Regions from separate parts of the Staphylococcus massiliensis genome, predicted to be linked through region 1. Evidence: predicted binding sites of a transcription regulator. Region 1 holds the regulator's gene; the other holds the start of a gene.

What was found. Region 1 encodes CtsR, which represses protease genes until heat stress. Its sites were predicted from a motif close to ATGGTCAATAAAGGTCAAACA; they were not measured.
Region 2: clpB (ATP-dependent chaperone ClpB) is a predicted target of CtsR. The motif match lies at 2,423-2,443, and genes of this name have one in related genera.

What each region holds. Positions count from the first base shown of each region.
Region 1 covers NZ_CP171119.1:265,288-274,510, reverse strand. Annotated here, with positions in the region: gene ACF3N8_RS01280 (PLP-dependent aminotransferase family protein) at 1-171, opposite strand, end outside; gene pdxS (pyridoxal 5'-phosphate synthase lyase subunit PdxS) at 271-1,158, shown strand; gene pdxT (pyridoxal 5'-phosphate synthase glutaminase subunit PdxT) at 1,160-1,717, shown strand; gene ACF3N8_RS01265 (NupC/NupG family nucleoside CNT transporter) at 1,769-2,977, opposite strand; gene ACF3N8_RS01260 (CtsR family transcriptional regulator) at 3,135-3,596, shown strand; gene ACF3N8_RS01255 (UvrB/UvrC motif-containing protein) at 3,609-4,142, shown strand; gene ACF3N8_RS01250 (protein arginine kinase) at 4,132-5,139, shown strand; gene ACF3N8_RS01245 (ATP-dependent Clp protease ATP-binding subunit) at 5,150-7,597, shown strand; gene radA (DNA repair protein RadA) at 7,727-9,097, shown strand; gene ispD (2-C-methyl-D-erythritol 4-phosphate cytidylyltransferase) at 9,177-9,223, shown strand, end outside.
Region 2 covers NZ_CP171119.1:2,290,926-2,300,148, forward strand. Annotated here, with positions in the region: gene clpB (ATP-dependent chaperone ClpB) at 1-2,394, opposite strand, end outside; gene ACF3N8_RS10990 (acyltransferase family protein) at 2,543-4,381, opposite strand; gene ACF3N8_RS10995 (metal-sulfur cluster assembly factor) at 4,638-4,946, opposite strand; gene ACF3N8_RS11000 (Cof-type HAD-IIB family hydrolase) at 5,061-5,891, shown strand; gene ACF3N8_RS11005 (CoA-disulfide reductase) at 5,917-7,239, shown strand; gene ACF3N8_RS11010 (YisL family protein) at 8,560-8,949, opposite strand; gene ACF3N8_RS11015 (fumarylacetoacetate hydrolase family protein) at 9,177-9,223, opposite strand, start outside.

The DNA.
Region 1 (9,223 bases):
TTCTTCTAACAATTGTTGATAGGCATGTTCGATTGTAGTTGCACTTAAATTCAAGTGCTCTGATAATTGTCTTTTCGATGGGAAGCGTTCGTTACTTTCATACTGGCCTTCGATAATTTGTTCCTTTAGTGACTCATATAATTGCATGTAAAGTGGTGTGGATTTCTTCATTGAATAACTGACCCCTTAAATTCGTCTTAAATTGAACCTTTTTAAATATCAGTTTATCGCTTAGAATGAATTTAATCAAATGAAAAAGGGGAATGATGTATGTCTAAGATTCAAGGATCAGAAAAAGTAAAACGCGGGATGGCTGAAATGCAAAAAGGCGGCGTTATCATGGACGTTGTTAATGCAGAACAAGCTAAAATCGCAGAAGAAGCAGGTGCTGTAGCTGTAATGGCTTTAGAGCACGTACCATCAGATATCCGTAAACTTGGTGGCGTAGCACGTATGGCAAACCCAGCTATCGTTGAAGAAGTGATGAACGCTGTGTCAATTCCAGTAATGGCTAAAGGCCGTATTGGTCACATTACTGAAGCACGTGTGTTAGAAGCGATGGGTGTTGACTATATTGATGAGTCAGAAGTATTAACACCAGCTGATGAAGTTTTCCATCTTAAAAAAGATGACTTCACAGTACCATTCGTATGTGGTTGCCGTAACTTAGGCGAAGCTGCGCGTCGTATTGGCGAAGGCGCTGCGATGTTACGTACTAAAGGTGAACCAGGTACTGGTAATATTGTTGAAGCTGTACGTCATATGAGACAAGTTAACTCAGAAGTTAAACGTTTAACTGTAATGAGTGACGATGAAATTATGACTGAAGCTAAAAATCATGGTGCACCTTATGAAATCTTAAAAGAAATCAAAGACTTAGGTCGTTTACCAGTTGTTAACTTTGCTGCAGGTGGCGTTGCGACACCTCAAGATGCTGCTTTAATGATGGAATTAGGCGCAGATGGTGTCTTCGTTGGTTCAGGTATCTTCAAATCAGATGATCCTGAGAAATTCGCTAAAGCTATTGTTCAAGCTACGACGCATTACCAAGATTATGAATTAATCGGACGCTTAGCTAAAGAATTAGGTACTGCAATGAAAGGTATGGATATTCGTACGCTAGCTCAAGAAGACCGCATGCAAGAGCGTGGTTGGTAAGATGAAGATAGGCGTATTAGCTTTACAAGGTGCTGTTCGTGAACACATTCGTCACATTGAATTATGTGGTCATGAAGGTATCCCTGTTAAAAAGGTAGAACAACTAGAAGAAATTGAAGGCTTAATTATACCTGGTGGCGAATCCACGACGTTACGTCGTTTAATGAATTTATATGGCTTCAAAGAGGCTATGCAACAGTCTGATTTACCAATGTTTGGTACATGCGCAGGTTTAATTGTACTTGCGTCAGACATTGTTGATGAAGAAGGCTATTTGAAAAAGCTAGATGTTACGGTTGCTCGTAATTCATTTGGTCGTCAGGTTGATAGCTTTGAAGCAGATTTAGATGTGAAGGGTATCGACCATAAGGTAAATGGTGTCTTCATACGTGCGCCGCATATTGTTGAAGCGTATAATGATGCTGAAGTACTATCACGAATTGACGACCGTATTGTCGCAGTACGTGAAGGTAAGTACTTAGGTGTCTCATTCCATCCAGAACTAACGGATGACTTTAGTATGACGAAATACTTCATTGAAGAAGTTATCGGTTCATAAAAAAAGAAGCTTAGAATCACTCGTAGATGAGTGGTTCTAAGCTTTTTTAAATTACATGAAGAAACCGGCAATTGTAGCTGAAATGAATGAAACAAGCGTAGCACCGAATAATAGTTTTAAACCAAAGCGTGCAACGATGTCACCCTTTTCATCATTAAGAGACTTGATTGCACCTGAGATAATACCAATCGAACTAAAGTTAGCAAATGATACTAAGAATACAGATACAATACCAGTAGCACGATCTGAGAGGCCTTTTGCTTCACCAAGATTTAACATTGCGACGAATTCGTTTGATAATAATTTCGTTGCCATAATTGAACCTGACTTAACTGCATCTTCCCAAGGGATACCTGTTAAGAATGCAAATGGAGCAAAGACGAAACCGATTAATGTTTGGAAGTTCCAATCTAATTGGCCACCTGATACGAAGTGCATAATGCCTCCAACAATACCATTTAATAACGCAATTAAAGCGATATAACCAATTAACATGGCACCTACAATAACTGCAACTTTGAAACCGTCTAGAATGTATTCTCCAAGCATTTCGAAGAATGACTGTTTCTTATCTTCTTGAATTAATAATTTGTCATCTTCCTCGTTTACATCGTAAGGATTAATGATTGAAGCGATAATGAAACCGCCGAATAAGTTTAATACAATTGCTGTTACAACGTATTTAGGTTCTACCATTGTGAAGTAAGCACCAATAATTGAAGCGGATACTGTAGACATTGCTGAAGCAGTCAATGTATATAAGCGCTTTTTATTAATGTGAGGTAGTTGTTGCTTTAATGAAATAAATACTTCTGATTGACCTAAGATGGCTGCAGCTACAGCGTTATAAGATTCTAAGCGACCCATACCATTAATCTTTGAGATAATGAAACCTAACCAATTGATAATGAAAGGTAAGATTTTAGTATATTGTAAGATACCAATTAATGCTGAGATAAATACGATTGGTAATAATACGTTAAAGAAGAATGGCGGTTGATCTGGTTTTACAAACTCAAATCCACCGAATACAAAGTTAACACCTTCTGCAGCTTGTTTAAGCAAGTATGTAAATCCAGCTGCAATACCACCGATTATAGTGATACCAAATTTTGTTTTAAGTAATAAGAAAGCAAAAATAAATTGGAGTAAAAACATAATTCCAATGTATTTCCATTTAATATTTTTCTTATCGGAACTTATTAAATAGGCGAGCGCAAGGAATATGATAATCCCGATGAGACCTATTAATATATGCATGTTCACCACACCTTTTCGATTTACTATTGATTATCATACAATAAAATTGGAAACGTTAACATACGTTTTTAATGAAAATTATAAGGCGAATAAGTTGAAAAAGGTCAAAATTGGTCATATAATATAGTCAAAGATGGTCAAAAAAGAGGTGATGAGTATGCATAATATGTCAGACATCATAGAACAATATATCAAGGAACTATTTGATAAATCGAACAAAGACGTTGTAGAGATTCAACGTGCACATATCGCCCAACATTTCGATTGTGTACCGTCTCAACTGAATTACGTTATCAAAACACGTTTTACAAATGAGCATGGCTATGAAATAGAAAGTAAGCGCGGAGGCGGCGGTTACATTCGCATCACTAAAGTTGAAACGAAAGATACGAAAGGTTATATTAATCATTTACTTCAATTAATTGGTCCTACAATTACGCAACAACAAGCGCTATATATTATAGATGGTTTGAAAGATAATCAATTAATTTCTGATCGTGAAGCGCGTATGATCGCAGCCGTTATCGACCGTGAAACGCTGAAGATGGATGTTAAATCAAGAGACATTATTCGCGCTAATATTCTTAAACGCCTGTTACCCGTTATTAACTATTATTAGAAGGTGAAATACATGCTTTGTGAAATCTGTCATAGTAATCAAGCGACAATTCGCTTAACTGTTAAAAGCAAAAAAGGCCTAGAAGAGAAATGGGTATGTAAATCTTGCGCAACAGACGACGTAGATATGAGTCCGCATGATGATATCGAAGATACATTCGTGATTAAACAAATCTTACAGCACCTTGCGACGAAGCATGGTATTGAACTGAATCGTTCGCATAAAGCGGAGAAACGGTGTCCTACATGTGATATGACGCTTAAAGATATTGCGCAACGCGGTAAGTTTGGATGCCCTAATTGTTATCAAACATTTCGTGATGACATTCTAGATATTGTACGCCGTGTTCAAGGCGGTCAACTGACACATCAAGGTAAAGTACCGAAGTCTTCTCATGAAAAGTTAGCAATTAAACGTCAAATTGATGAGAAAACAACGTACTTAAGTCATTTAATAGATGTTCAAAATTTCGAAGAGGCAGCAGTAGTTCGTGATGAAATAAATGCCTTAAAGGCTAAAAGTGAAGGTGATGACCATGAATCATGATTTAAGTCATTACATTAGTAAGTGGATGACACGTGCTAATGATTTGCCAGTTGTGATGTCGTCACGTATTCGTTTAGCGCGCAATATTCAAAAATATGTACACCCATTGATGTACCCGTCTGAAGAAATGGGCTTTTCAATTATTAATGATATTCAAGATGCGCTTCCTTCGCTAAAATTATTGCGTTTAGATACGATGGATCAACAAAGCAAATTAAAGCTCGTTGCGAAACATCTTGTAAGTCCTTCTCTTATTAAACAACCTGCTTCAGCAGTTATGGTTAATGAAGATGAATCGATAAGTGTCATGCTTAATGAGGAAGACCATGTACGTATTCAAGCGATGGGTACAGATTTAGTTTTAGAAGAGCTTTTCGAGAAGGCATCCGAGATTGATGATTTAATAGACGAAAAGGTTGACTATAGCTATGATGAACAATTAGGATATTTAACAACTTGTCCTACAAATATTGGAACGGGGTTACGTGCGAGCGTGATGCTTCATTTACCAGGACTATCTATCATGAACCGTATGAATCGTATTGCACAAACGATTAACCGTTTTGGTTTCACAATTCGTGGTATTTATGGTGAAGGTTCTAAGGTTTATGGTCATATGTATCAAGTTTCGAACCAACTTACGTTAGGTAAATCTGAGCGTGAGATTATTCGAAACTTAAACGATTTAATTCACCAAATTATCAATGAAGAAATGCAAGTAAGAGCACGCTTTGAAACTGATAATTATGTTGAGACGCTCGATCGCATCAACCGTTCGCTCGGTATTTTGAAATATAGTCATTTAATTTCTATGGAAGAAGCGTCATTTAGACTCAGTGAAATTAAATTAGGTATCGATTTAGGGTATATCAATATAGAGAACTTTAGATTTAATGAATTAATGGTTAGCGTTCAGTCGCCTTTTTTAATAGATGATGAAGATGAACGATCGATTGATGAGAAACGTGCATCAGTCTTAAGGTCATATTTTAACTAGGAGGTTTAGTATGTTATTTGGTAGATTAACAGAACGTGCACAACGTGTCTTAGCACATGCACAAGAAGAAGCAATCAGACTCAATCATTCAAATATAGGTACAGAGCACTTATTGCTTGGTTTAATGAAAGAACAAGATGGTATTGCTGCTAAAGTATTACAATCATTCGATATTACTGAAGAAAAAGTAACTGAAGAAGTAGAGAAATTAATCGGTCATGGACAAGACCAAATGGGTACGCTTCATTATACGCCAAGAGCTAAGAAAGTAATTGAACTTTCTATGGATGAAGCGCGTAAATTACACCATAACTTCGTTGGTACAGAACACATTTTACTTGGTCTTATCCGTGAGAACGAAGGTGTCGCTGCGCGTGTATTCGCAAACTTAGACTTAAATATTACGAAAGCGCGTGCGCAAGTTGTAAAAGCCTTAGGTAGTCCGGAAATGAACAGTAAATCTCAAACGGTATCTAAAGGCAATAACACACCTACTTTAGACAGTCTTGCTCGTGATTTAACAGTTATTGCTAAAGATGGTACATTAGATCCTGTCGTTGGACGTAATAAAGAAATTACACGTGTCATTGAAGTATTAAGCCGTCGTACGAAAAACAATCCAGTTCTCATTGGTGAACCTGGTGTAGGTAAGACTGCGATTGCTGAAGGATTAGCGCAAGCGATTGTTAGTAATGAAGTGCCAGAGACATTAAAAGGTAAGCGTGTTATGTCACTAGACATGGGTACTGTAGTTGCTGGTACGAAATATCGTGGTGAATTCGAAGAACGTCTTAAAAAAGTAATGGAAGAAATTCACCAAGCAGGAAACGTAATCCTATTTATTGATGAGTTACACACGCTTATTGGTGCAGGTGGCGCTGAAGGTGCGATTGATGCATCTAATATCTTAAAACCAGCATTAGCACGCGGTGAATTACAATGTATCGGTGCGACGACACTCGATGAATACCGTAAGCACATTGAAAAAGACGCTGCCTTAGAAAGACGTTTCCAACCGGTACAAGTTGATGAACCAACAGTACCTGATACAATCCGCATTTTAGAAGGGTTAAGAGACCGTTATGAAGCACATCACCGCATCAACATTTCTGATGAAGCATTAGCGGCTGCAGCAAAATTAAGTGACCGCTATATTTCAGATCGTTTCTTACCAGATAAAGCAATCGACTTAGTCGATGAAGCAAGTTCTAAGGTACGACTTAAGAGTCACACAACACCTACAAACTTAAAAGAACTTGAACAACAAATCGAAAAAGTTAAAAGTGAGAAAGATGCTGCTGTTCATTCTCAAGAATTCGAAAACGCAGCAAACTTACGCGACCAACAAACGAAGTTAGAAAAACAATACGAAACAGCGAAGAACGAATGGCGTAAAGACCAAGGCGGTCAAAACACAACGCTTGTAGAAGAGGATATCGCTGAAGTCGTTGCAGGTTGGACAGGTATTCCATTAACTAAGATTAATGAAACAGAATCTGAACGTTTATTAAACTTAGAGGATACACTTCATGAACGCGTTATCGGACAAAAAGATGCTGTTACGTCTATTTCTAAAGCAGTACGCCGTGCACGTGCAGGTCTTAAAGATCCAAAACGCCCAATCGGAAGCTTTATCTTCCTAGGTCCAACTGGTGTTGGTAAAACTGAACTTGCACGAGCTTTAGCTGAATCTATGTTCGGTGAGGAAGATGCAATGATTCGTGTTGACATGAGTGAGTTTATGGAGAAACATGCCGTGAGTCGTCTTGTTGGTGCCCCTCCAGGCTATGTAGGTCATGACGATGGTGGTCAATTAACTGAGAAAGTAAGACGTAAACCTTATTCTGTAGTGCTTTTCGATGAGATTGAAAAGGCACACCCAGAAGTATTCAATATCTTACTTCAAGTTTTAGATGATGGTCACTTAACGGATACAAAAGGTCGAAAAGTAGACTTTAGAAATACTGTCATTATCATGACGTCGAACGTCGGTGCTCAAGAGCTTCAAGATCAACGTTTCGCTGGTTTCGGCGGTTCTGATCAAACGAACGACTACGAAACAATCCGTAAAACAATGCTTAAAGAACTTAAGAATGCCTTCCGTCCAGAATTCTTAAACCGTGTTGATGACATCATTGTCTTCCACCGTTTAGAAAAAGAAGAGCTTAAAGAAATTGTTACGATGATGGTTAATAAATTAACGAAACGTCTCGATGAACAAAATATTCATATTCAAGTTACGGATAAAGCGAAGGATCGTATAGCTGAAGAAGGTTATGATCCTGAGTATGGTGCGCGACCACTTATCCGCGCAATTCAAAAAGCGATTGAAGATAACTTAAGTGAACTTATCTTAGACGGTCGTAACATTGAAGGTAAAGCGGTAACTGTCGATTATGATGGTGACGATTACACATTTGATATTAAAGAACGTGAAGATGAAACTGTAGAATCTTAAAATAAATGTATAGCAGATCACCAGTAATTGTGTGTCTTAATTACTGGTGGTCTCTTTTTAATTTAATATCATTGTTAAAATAATTTTTTACCTATAAAATAAGAGTAATGGAATTGAGGAGGTGTCACTTTGGCTAAGAAAAAGGTGATTTACGAATGTATGGCGTGTGGAGCTCAATCGCCTAAATGGAACGGTAAATGCATGAACTGTGGTGCTTGGAATCAAATGGAAGAAGTTGTAGAGCGTAAATCAACTCCAAGTAAGCATGGCATTAAAAGTGATAAGAAACCCGCTAAAGTACAAAAATTAAGTGACGTTAAGCAAGAAACAACGCCACGTATTCAATCTGGAAATGATGAATTCGACCGTGTATTAGGTGGCGGTATTGTTTCAGGTTCGCTCGTGTTAATCGGTGGGGACCCTGGTATTGGTAAGTCGACGTTGCTTTTACAAATGTGCGCAAAACTTTCCAAACAAAAGAAAGTCTTATATATCACAGGTGAGGAATCTTTAAATCAAACGAAATTACGTGCTGAACGTTTATCTGAAGATTCAAGTGAGCTTAATGTGTTCAGTGAGACGGACCTTGAAGTGATTCATGAGACGGTTAAACATACGGAACCGGATATGATTGTTGTGGATTCGATTCAAACGATTTATCATCCAGAAATCAGTTCGGCACCTGGTTCTGTATCACAAGTGCGCGAGAGTACGCAAAGTTTAATGAATATCGCAAAGCAAATGAACATTGCTACATTTATCGTTGGTCACGTTACGAAAGAAGGTCAAATCGCTGGTCCAAGACTGCTTGAACATATGGTAGATACCGTGCTTTATTTCGAAGGTGATGAACATCACGCTTATCGAATCTTACGCGCTGTTAAAAACCGTTTCGGATCTACGAATGAAATGGGTATCTTCGAGATGAAGCATAGTGGTCTCAAGGCGGTTCGTAATCCTTCTGAAATGTTTTTAGAAGAGCGTTCTAAAAATGTTCCTGGCTCAACGATTGTCGCGACTATGGAAGGTACGAGACCGTTACTGATTGAGGTACAATCACTCGTGACACCAACGACGTTTAATAATCCAAGACGTATGGCTACGGGCATTGACCATAACCGTTTGAGTCTATTAATGGCCGTCCTTGAAAAGAAAGAAAATTATCTTCTGCAGCAACAAGACGCTTACATTAAAGTAGCAGGTGGGGTCAGACTTACAGAACCTGCTGTCGATTTAGCGGTCATTATGGCGGTTGCATCTAGTTTTAAGAACCAAGCAGTTGATGGGTTAGACTGCTTCATAGGTGAAGTCGGTCTAACAGGTGAAATCAGACGTGTGTCTCGTATCGAGCAACGTGTTCAAGAAGCGGAGAAACTTGGCTTTAAACGTGTGATTATACCTAAGACAAACTTAGGTGGTTGGGACTATCCTGAAGGCATTAAAGTTATAGGTGTTGAATCGACAAGAGAAGCGTTAGCGATTGCTTTACAAAAAGCCTAGTAACGAAGACTTCAACGCTTCAAAAATGATACAATAATGTCGATACATGTAACACTTGAAAAGGATTAGGTGAACGAACATGGGATATCATGTCATTATTCCGGCTGCAGGCCGTGGCACTCGAAT
Region 2 (9,223 bases), 380 kb from region 1:
TTGAATACCTTGATCCATTAATCTGATATTTAAGTTTGTGATAATACGGTCTATAATCATTTCCATATCTTCAACCGTTAATGGTTTAAATAATACAATGTCATCCATACGGTTCAAGATTTCAGGTTTGAAATAATCATGTAAGCGTGACATGACTGATTTCTCAGTTGATTCCTGAATATCACCAGTTGATTGAACGTTATCAAGAAGAATGTCAGAACCGATATTACTTGTCATGATAATGATCGTATTCTTAAAGTCGACGCTACGACCTTTAGAGTCTGTTAAACGACCATCGTCTAGAATTTGAAGTAACACGTTAAAGACATCTGAATGTGCCTTCTCAATCTCATCAAGTAAGATGACTGAGTAAGGATTACGTCTTACTGCTTCTGTTAATTGACCGCCTTCGTCATGACCGACATAGCCTGGAGGTGCACCAATTAAACGTGACACAGCATGTTTCTCCATATACTCACTCATGTCGATACGTATCATGTGCTTTTCAGAATCGAATAATGTAGAAGCGAGTGATTTCGCAAGTTCTGTCTTACCGACACCAGTTGGACCTAAGAATAAGAAACTACCGATTGGTCGATTAGGATCCTTAATGCCTGCACGTGCTCTTACAACCGCATCAGACACAAGATCAACTGCTTTATCTTGTCCAACCACACGTTCATGTAAGATATCACTTAAGTTGAGTAACTTTTCACGTTCTGTTTCAACGAGTTTGGAAACTGGAATGCCTGTCCATTGACTCACGATATCGCCAATTTCTTCGTCAGATACCATTTCTCTAATGATGTGATCGTTTTTATTTCCATCCGCTTCTTGGAATTGTTCCTCTAACTCTTTGAGTTCACGTTCTAATTGCGGAATTTTACCGTGTTGTAGTTCGGCTGCTTTCTCTAAGTTATAATTATTCTCTGCATCTTCTAATGCTTTACGTCTTTCATCAAGTTCCGTACGTTTTTCTTGTACGACTTTAATTTTTTCTTTTTCCTTTTCTACGCGAGACGAAATTTCAGCTTGTTTTTCTTTCTCATTCGCGAGTTCTTCTTGAAGTTCTTTAAGTCGGTTTTGACTGGATTGGTCAGACTCGTTTTTCAGTGCGCTTTCTTCGATTTCAAGTTGCATCACGCGTCGATTGACTTGGTCAAGTTCTGTTGGATTAGAACCCATTTCGGTCTTAATTGTGGCACAAGCTTGGTCAACTAAGTCAATCGCTTTATCAGGTAAGAAGCGATCTGTGATGTAGCGGTCTGATAGTTCTGCCGCTGCCACTAAAGCACGGTCTTGAATACGCACACCATGATACACTTCATAACGCTCTTTAAGACCACGTAAGATTGAAATCGTATCTTCTATATCTGGTTCACTGACGTTTACTTTTTGGAAACGGCGTTCTAACGCAGAGTCTTTTTCAATATATTCACGGTACTCATTTAAAGTTGTAGCACCAATACAATGTAATTCGCCACGTGCTAACATGGGTTTTAACATGTTACCTGCGTCCATCGCACCATCTGTTTTACCTGCACCAACTAACATATGAATCTCGTCGATGAAGAGTAAGATGCGACCTTCTGATTCTTTAATTTCTTTAAGAACTGCTTTTAAACGTTCTTCGAATTCACCACGGTATTTCGCACCGGCTACAAGCGCACTTAAATCAAGCTCAAATACCGTTTTATCCATTAGTGTTTCAGGCACGTCTTTTCTAACGATACGCTGTGCGATACCTTCAACGATTGCTGTTTTACCAACACCAGGTTCACCGATAAGAACTGGGTTGTTTTTCGTTTTACGACTTAGGATACGAATCGCATTACGAATTTCGTCATCACGTCCGATAACGGGATCCATCTTACCGTTTCGTACTTCTTCTACTAAGTCGCGACCATATTTTTCTAAAGCTTCATAGTTTACTTCTGGATTTTGAGATGTCACATGATTCCCTCCTCTAATTTTCTTAATGATTTCTTTGATGACCTTTTCTTTATGTGAAACAAATGATTGAGTTGTTTGATCAATTTCCATTGCAGCTAACAATACGTGTTCCATTGAGATGTATGCGTCTTCATATTGTTCCATGTATTGTTTTGATTTCGTAAATAGTTCGTTCGTTTTAGGCCCAACGTATTCACCATATGTGACGTTATCACCTTTAACCGTTGCATAAGATGCTAACTTCTTATTATACGCTTCGATTAATTCATCCGTATCAACTTTCGCACGTTCAAGAATCGATTTGAAAAGACTATCATGTTCGAGTACGCACGATTTTAACACACATTCAATTTCGACATTTTGTATCTTTTGATTTTTAGCTTCTTCAATCGCCTTTTGTAAGGCACCTTGAACAGCATGCGTCATTTGATTTATGTCCAATATCGTTCACCTCTCAGTTATCGTCTTGACTTTGACTTTCTTTGACTAATACTAGTATAACGCCACAACTCATGACTTTCAAATGATTTAACTAAAAAACACGTTCCCCTTTCAAGATTTTTTAATCTTTTTAGGAAACGCGTTATATTTACTTCGTTTGATTCAATTCACTAATGATTGCGCGTGACAACGCTTTGATGCCTGGTGCTTCTAAATGTATGCCATCATATGCGAAATACTCCACATGTCCTTCTGATTTCTTATACCAATCTACTAAATGGACGTTGTCATGTTCTTCGGACGCTTCTTTGAGTAATTGGTTCACGTGCGTTTCGTAATTACGAGGAACGCGCGTGTTCACGAGATAGACGTTAGCTTGATTGAACTTTTCAAGGAGGGAATCGAGTTGCGCCTTTGAAAAGTCACCATTCGTCCCTAGCTCGAGCACCACGATCTTACCCTTCTTATTGTAAGACGCATACTTCTTCTCGGCTAAAGGTACGGCCTGAATTAAATTACGCCCCACCTTACCATCAATTTCTGATAGAGGGATTTCGCCTTTAAAATATGAACCGATATCTACCATTATAGAGTCACCTAGTAACAGAGGCGCGAGTGTTGTATCGTTCTGCGTGATCAGTTTGTCGCCGGTTAGATCGATATGGTCAAAGTGTATGGGTACGGCAATTTGATCTTCAAGCTTATTTGTATTAAACGTCGTGTTATGTGACGCATCAGCTTGGACCTTTGATAATGAATTAAAACCACCAAGCACTGAAACGGTTAATATAAATATCATGAGCGCAGATAGGATTGTGCGGCCATATCGTCGAAAGTTGAAAGGATGAACTTTGAACGCTTTGAAACCCTCTCTTCGGATCGGTGTTTCAATAAATCGATATGACACTTCTGCACAAGCAAACGTAAGCACAACCTCTGATACGTAGATGTACCAAGGGATTTGGCCTTGTACAAAATAAGAACTCATGACACTCATAATCGGATAATGCCATAAATATAAACTATACGAACGCTGACCGATATACTTGAGTATCGGTAAACTTAAGACTTTCGATAAGTATGTGCTTGGATGCACAGCGCTCATAATAATGAATAACGTGATGAAAGACAAGATATAAAAGCCGCCTACATATAGTACAGGCATTTGATCGTTTATAAGAAACATTGACGCGATAAGTGCGATGAGTCCGAAGATACCTAGACCTTCGACAGTATATTGTAGCGTCTTTGGCGGATTAGCTTTCAACCGAAATGGCGGCCAAATGAATGCTAAGAGTACACCGAGTAATAGCGTTTGTAGGCGTGTATCTGTACCGAAGTAAAGTCTTGATAATGATAAGCCGAACCCTTTTAACGACATCATCACGATTAAGGAAATGATTGAAACTCCGAATAAGATTAATATGACTTTGTGTCGTTTCTTAAATTTCTTTAGTAAAAGCCCTATGATAAGCGGGAATAAAATGTAGAACTGTTCTTCGATTGCAAGTGACCATAGATGCTTGAGTGGCATCAATTCAAATTGATTGAAGTAATCGACATCTCGAAAGATGTACCACCAATTGGATACATAAAAAATGGCTGCCGTTGCATCCTTACGAATTGAGAGAATGTGACCTTCATCAAAGAGAACCGTGTATAAGACGACACTACTTATTACGAATAAGCTCGCGGGTAATAAGCGTTTGATTCTACGGAGCCAGAATCCTTTTAAGTCGATGCGCTGCGATGCATCATATTCATATAGTAAAAGACTTGTAATTAAAAAACCTGAAATAACGAAAAATGTATCGACACCGACAAACCCGCCAGATAACCATCTTACGTTGAGATGGTACACCATGATGGCAATAACCGCTATTGCACGTAGACCATCTAAACCAGGTAAATAACGTTTTTGTCCGTGATTGGATGATTGATTTGGATTCATGAGGTTTTCATTCTTTCTAAAATAAATTGAGTTCATTCTTATAAAGCGATGCATTCAATGTGAACGGTATGTAATTTGAATGTTATATAATAAACTTTACAAGCAATAATATGATTGTAATATTTTTGTTATATTTTTGCAATAATCTTTAATATAATCTTAGAAGGCTTTTGAAGCGGAAGTTTAGTGGCGTGATTCTGAGTAAGCGGTGCGGTCTTAAAAGGCCTTTTCAAAAAATAAAAACGTGAGACTTAAATCGCCTCACGTCTTCTCTATCTATATGAAATTCAGATTAGCTTACACCTAACGCAATTTTAGCGTAACGTGACATCATATCTTTATTCCATGGTGGATTCCAAACGATATTTACTTCAGTATCTTGAATCTCTGGTAACTCAGCTAATGCTGTCTTAACTTGATCAACGATTTGCGGTCCTAATGGACAACCGATTGAAGTTAATGTCATTTCAACAGTGCATAAACCATCATCGTCTAAATCAACTTTATATACAAGACCTAAGTTAACGATATCAATACCTAACTCGGGGTCAATTACGTTCTCTAAAGCGCCTAGGATATTGTCCTTTAATGCTTCATCCATCCATATCACCTCTTTTAATTTTAATCATAAATACAATATATCAAATATCCGACAAAACGCCAATAAAATGCTATGATATTGATACATGAAAAGTATTTACATAAGGAGTTTTATATGGAACAGCACTTAATCGTTTTGGATTTAGACGGCACATTATTAAATGATGAAAAAACAATCCCACCTTACACGAAAGATATCTTAAATGAAGTTATGCGTCGCGGGCACCAAGTTATGATTGCGACGGGTCGCCCGTACAGAGCAAGTAAGGTTTACTATGATGAACTCGGTCTTAATACGCCTATTGTGAATTTTAATGGCGCCTATGTCCATCATCCTAAGAATGAAGATTTCCCAGTGACGCATCGTGTACTTGATTTAGGCTTATCTTTAGAAGTGATTAAGTCTCTACATCGTCATGGTGTAACGAATATGATAGCGGAAGTTAAAGATCATGTGTATATCAATTCGCCGGATGATCGCCTTTTTGAAGGGTTTAGTATGGGAGAACCTGAAATTATTACGGGTGATTTACGTGAGAACTTGAAAGAGGCACCGACTTCCTTATTAGTGGAAGCTAAAGAAGAGTCTATTTCTGACATTAAGGACATGTTAAGTCATTTTTATACTGAACATATCGAGCATAGACGTTGGGGCGCGCCATTTCCTGTTATTGAGATTGTAGCTAAAGGTATCAATAAAGCGCGCGGTATCATGTCTGTTTGCGATTACTTACAAATTCATCAATCACATACCATTGCTTTTGGTGATGAAGATAATGATATCGAAATGATTAAATACGTGCGTAATGGTGTTGCGATGGCAAACGCTTTAAGCGAATTGAAGGATGTTTCTGATGATGTAACGGCGTCGAATAACGACGATGGTATTGGCGAATACTTAAATCGTTACTTTAATTTAAATATGCCTAAGACGCGTGAGCAATAAACCTTTTAAATTGGGAGTGGTTTGGATGTCAAAGATTGTTGTTGTAGGTGCCGTGGCTGGTGGTGCTACGTGTGCAAGTCAGATTCGTAGGTTAAATGATGAGAATGCGATTACCATTTATGAAAAGGACCGTGATATGAGCTTCGCCAATTGCGGCTTACCATATTATTTGGGTGACGTTATTGAAAAGCGTGAGTCGGTACTTGCGATTGAACCTAAAGATTTTAAGGATAAGAAAAATATTGATGTGCATACGTATCACGAGGTTATTGCGGTTGATAGTCAAGCTAAGACGGTGACGGTTAAGAATCATCAAACTGGTGAGACGTTTGAGGACACGTACGATTATTTGATTTTAAGTCCTGGTTGCCGTGCTAAGTCGTTAGGTTTTGATGCTGACTTTATCTTTACACTACGTAATATGGAAGACACTGACCGAATTAATGATTATATTGAGGCGCATGATGTAAAGCGCGTATTATTGGTTGGTGCTGGATATATCTCTTTAGAGATGCTTGAGAATATGTATCACCGCGGACTGAAGCCGACTTTAATTCACCGTTCTGATCAAGTGAATAAGTTAATGGATCAGGATATGAATCAGGTAATTTTAGATGCTATGGATGAACGCGATATTCCTTACTATTTAAATGAAGAAATTGATTCCATTGAGGGTCATGACGTGACCTTTAAATCTGGGAAAACGGAATCGTTCGATATGATTATTGAAGGCGTTGGCGTGGCACCTAATTCCGAATTCTTGAAAGGTAGCGGCGTTGAACGTGATGATAAGGGATACGTCCCGGTTAATGAGAAGTTTGAAACGAACGCGGATGGTATTTATGCGCTCGGCGACGTGATTACTTCATTCTATCGACATGTCGATCTGAAAGCTCACGTACCACTTGCATTTGGAGCGCACCGAGCTGCGAGTATTATCGCTGAGCAATTAGAAGGTCGTTCTGAGATTGTGTTCAAAGGGTTTGTCGGCGCAAACATTGTGAAATTCTTCCAGTATACGTTAGCGAGCACTGGCGTGACCGTTAAAGACTTGGATCAATTCGATTACGACGTCGTTAATCATACTTCCAATACACACGCCGGTTACTATCCCGATAATTCTAAGATGCATATTCGCGTCTATTTTGAAAAGTCCTCTCGTAAAATCTTGCGTGCTGCGGCTGTTGGTGAAAAAGGCGTTGACAAACGTATCGACGTTATAACGATGGCGATTATCGGGGAACAAACCATTGACGATTTAACAGAATTTGAAGTAGCTTACGCCCCGCCGTACAGCCATCCAAAAGACATTATTAACATGGTCGGATATAAAGCTCGCAACAAGTAAAGTGATTTCAGGTAAGAGCGGTGTACCTCCTATCTTAGCGTCGTTAACTTCTACTTGGCTGGTTTAGCTCAAGCAGTTAGCCTTTGATGTTAAGTTATATATTTTTAATGGTCTTAAAGCGGTATGCCTCCAAGTGATTGGCTTTGGAGGCATTTTTTATTGGACGTCCGTTTGCTTTTTAGACGGTTTAGCTATTGGCAGTTAGCCTTACAAGTTAGTGATACAAATTTAATTCTTTCAATGCGGTGTGCCTCCAAGCGCGTGTGCTTGGAGGCATTTTTAATTTTGTTTGACTCGGTTGGAGTATTTTCGGTCGTGATAGTTCGGGCTAGCGATGGCGTGCTAGATAGTATAGAGGTAACCGTTAGAATTACACGTTTTCTGAGTCTTGTAAATCTAGAGGGCCTTGGTTTACACGTTTCTAATTTCTTGTAATTTTAAAGGCCCTTGGTTTACACGTTTCTGATTTCTTGTATTTATAAAGGCCCTTGATTTACACGTTTCTGATTTCTTGTAAATTTAAGGGCATTTGATTTACACGTTTTCTATGTCTTGTAAATTTAAAGGGCCTTGGTTTACACGTTTCTGATTTCTTGTAATTTTAAGGGCATTTGATTTACACGTTTTCTATGTCTTGTAAATTTAAAGGGCCTTGGTTTACACGTTTCTGATTTCTTGTAATTTTAAAGGGCCTTGATTTACACGTTTCTGATTTCTTGTAATTTTAAAGGCCCTTGGTTTACACGTTTCTGATTTCTTGTAATTTTAAAGGGCCTTGATTTACACGTTTCTGATTTCTTGTGATTTTAAAGGGCCTTGGTTTACACGTTTCTGATTTCTTGTAAATTTAGAGCCCTTTCATTTACACGTTTTCGATTTCTTGTAAATGAAGGTATAAGCCCTACGTTTATCACGTTTCTACTTTCTTGATAAACCAAGCCCCTACGTTTATCACGTTTCTACTTTCTTGATAAACCGCTTAGCTTAATAGCTGGTATAATACTACTGAACCTAAATATTGTAGCTTAAGACTCTAAACAATAACTATAAAATCTTTACTGAAGCCAGAATACTACAAATAGCGCTAACATTTCTAACCGGCATAATAAGCTTCAGTCAAACTTTTCCGTTCTATCAATGGAATTATCTTTCAACCGAACTATTCCCTTACTTACCGTATTACAAACGACGACCGCAATATAATCATCCTATCAACCAGTAGTCCTCTATCCGCCCATCAAAAAACGCCCTAACGACTTCTACTTCATTAGCGGAAGTTGTTAGGGCGTTGTTATACTGTCTTGGCTTTTCAGGAATCGATTAAGATAAACCGAATAGTTGTGTGATTGGTCCTAGAGGTAAGATTGTACCTAGGATCATTGTTAGTAAAGCGATTACTAACGTCGTGATGAATAAGCCACGACTGTTTTGTTTTTTCGTTTTCTTAGCAAGCGTTACTTCTGTAAGCGCGATTACTGCTAAGCCACCAATCATTTTAAGTGTTAAAAGCATATGGTTAGCATCAGCCATGCCAAATGATTTAACGACTAACCAAATACCTGAAATTAACGTTAATAATAAGAATAAACGTAGTGCCATACGTAATGGTTTGAAAGATGGACTTGGTCCTTGTTTATTTGAAAAGTTTTGATAAGCTGCAATAAACAAGATGATTGTTACGATCCAACTTACAATATGAAGATGTACCACGTGTCATTCCCCCCTCTTTTCTTTATTAACTCATATCCATAGTATCATATGATGAATCGTTAGAATACTAAAGATAACCAATCATTAACAATCTTATAACGATTTGGCTTTTTTAAAAAAAAGAAAACCTGGAACAAATTACCGAGGTAAAATGCATCTTGCACGAACTCGGTAAGTCCCGCAACACGATACATGACGGGTTGTTCCAGATTCAATCTCATTTAAAATTATTCAGTTTCTGACGCGACGTAGTTCGTTAACGTACCGATATTGT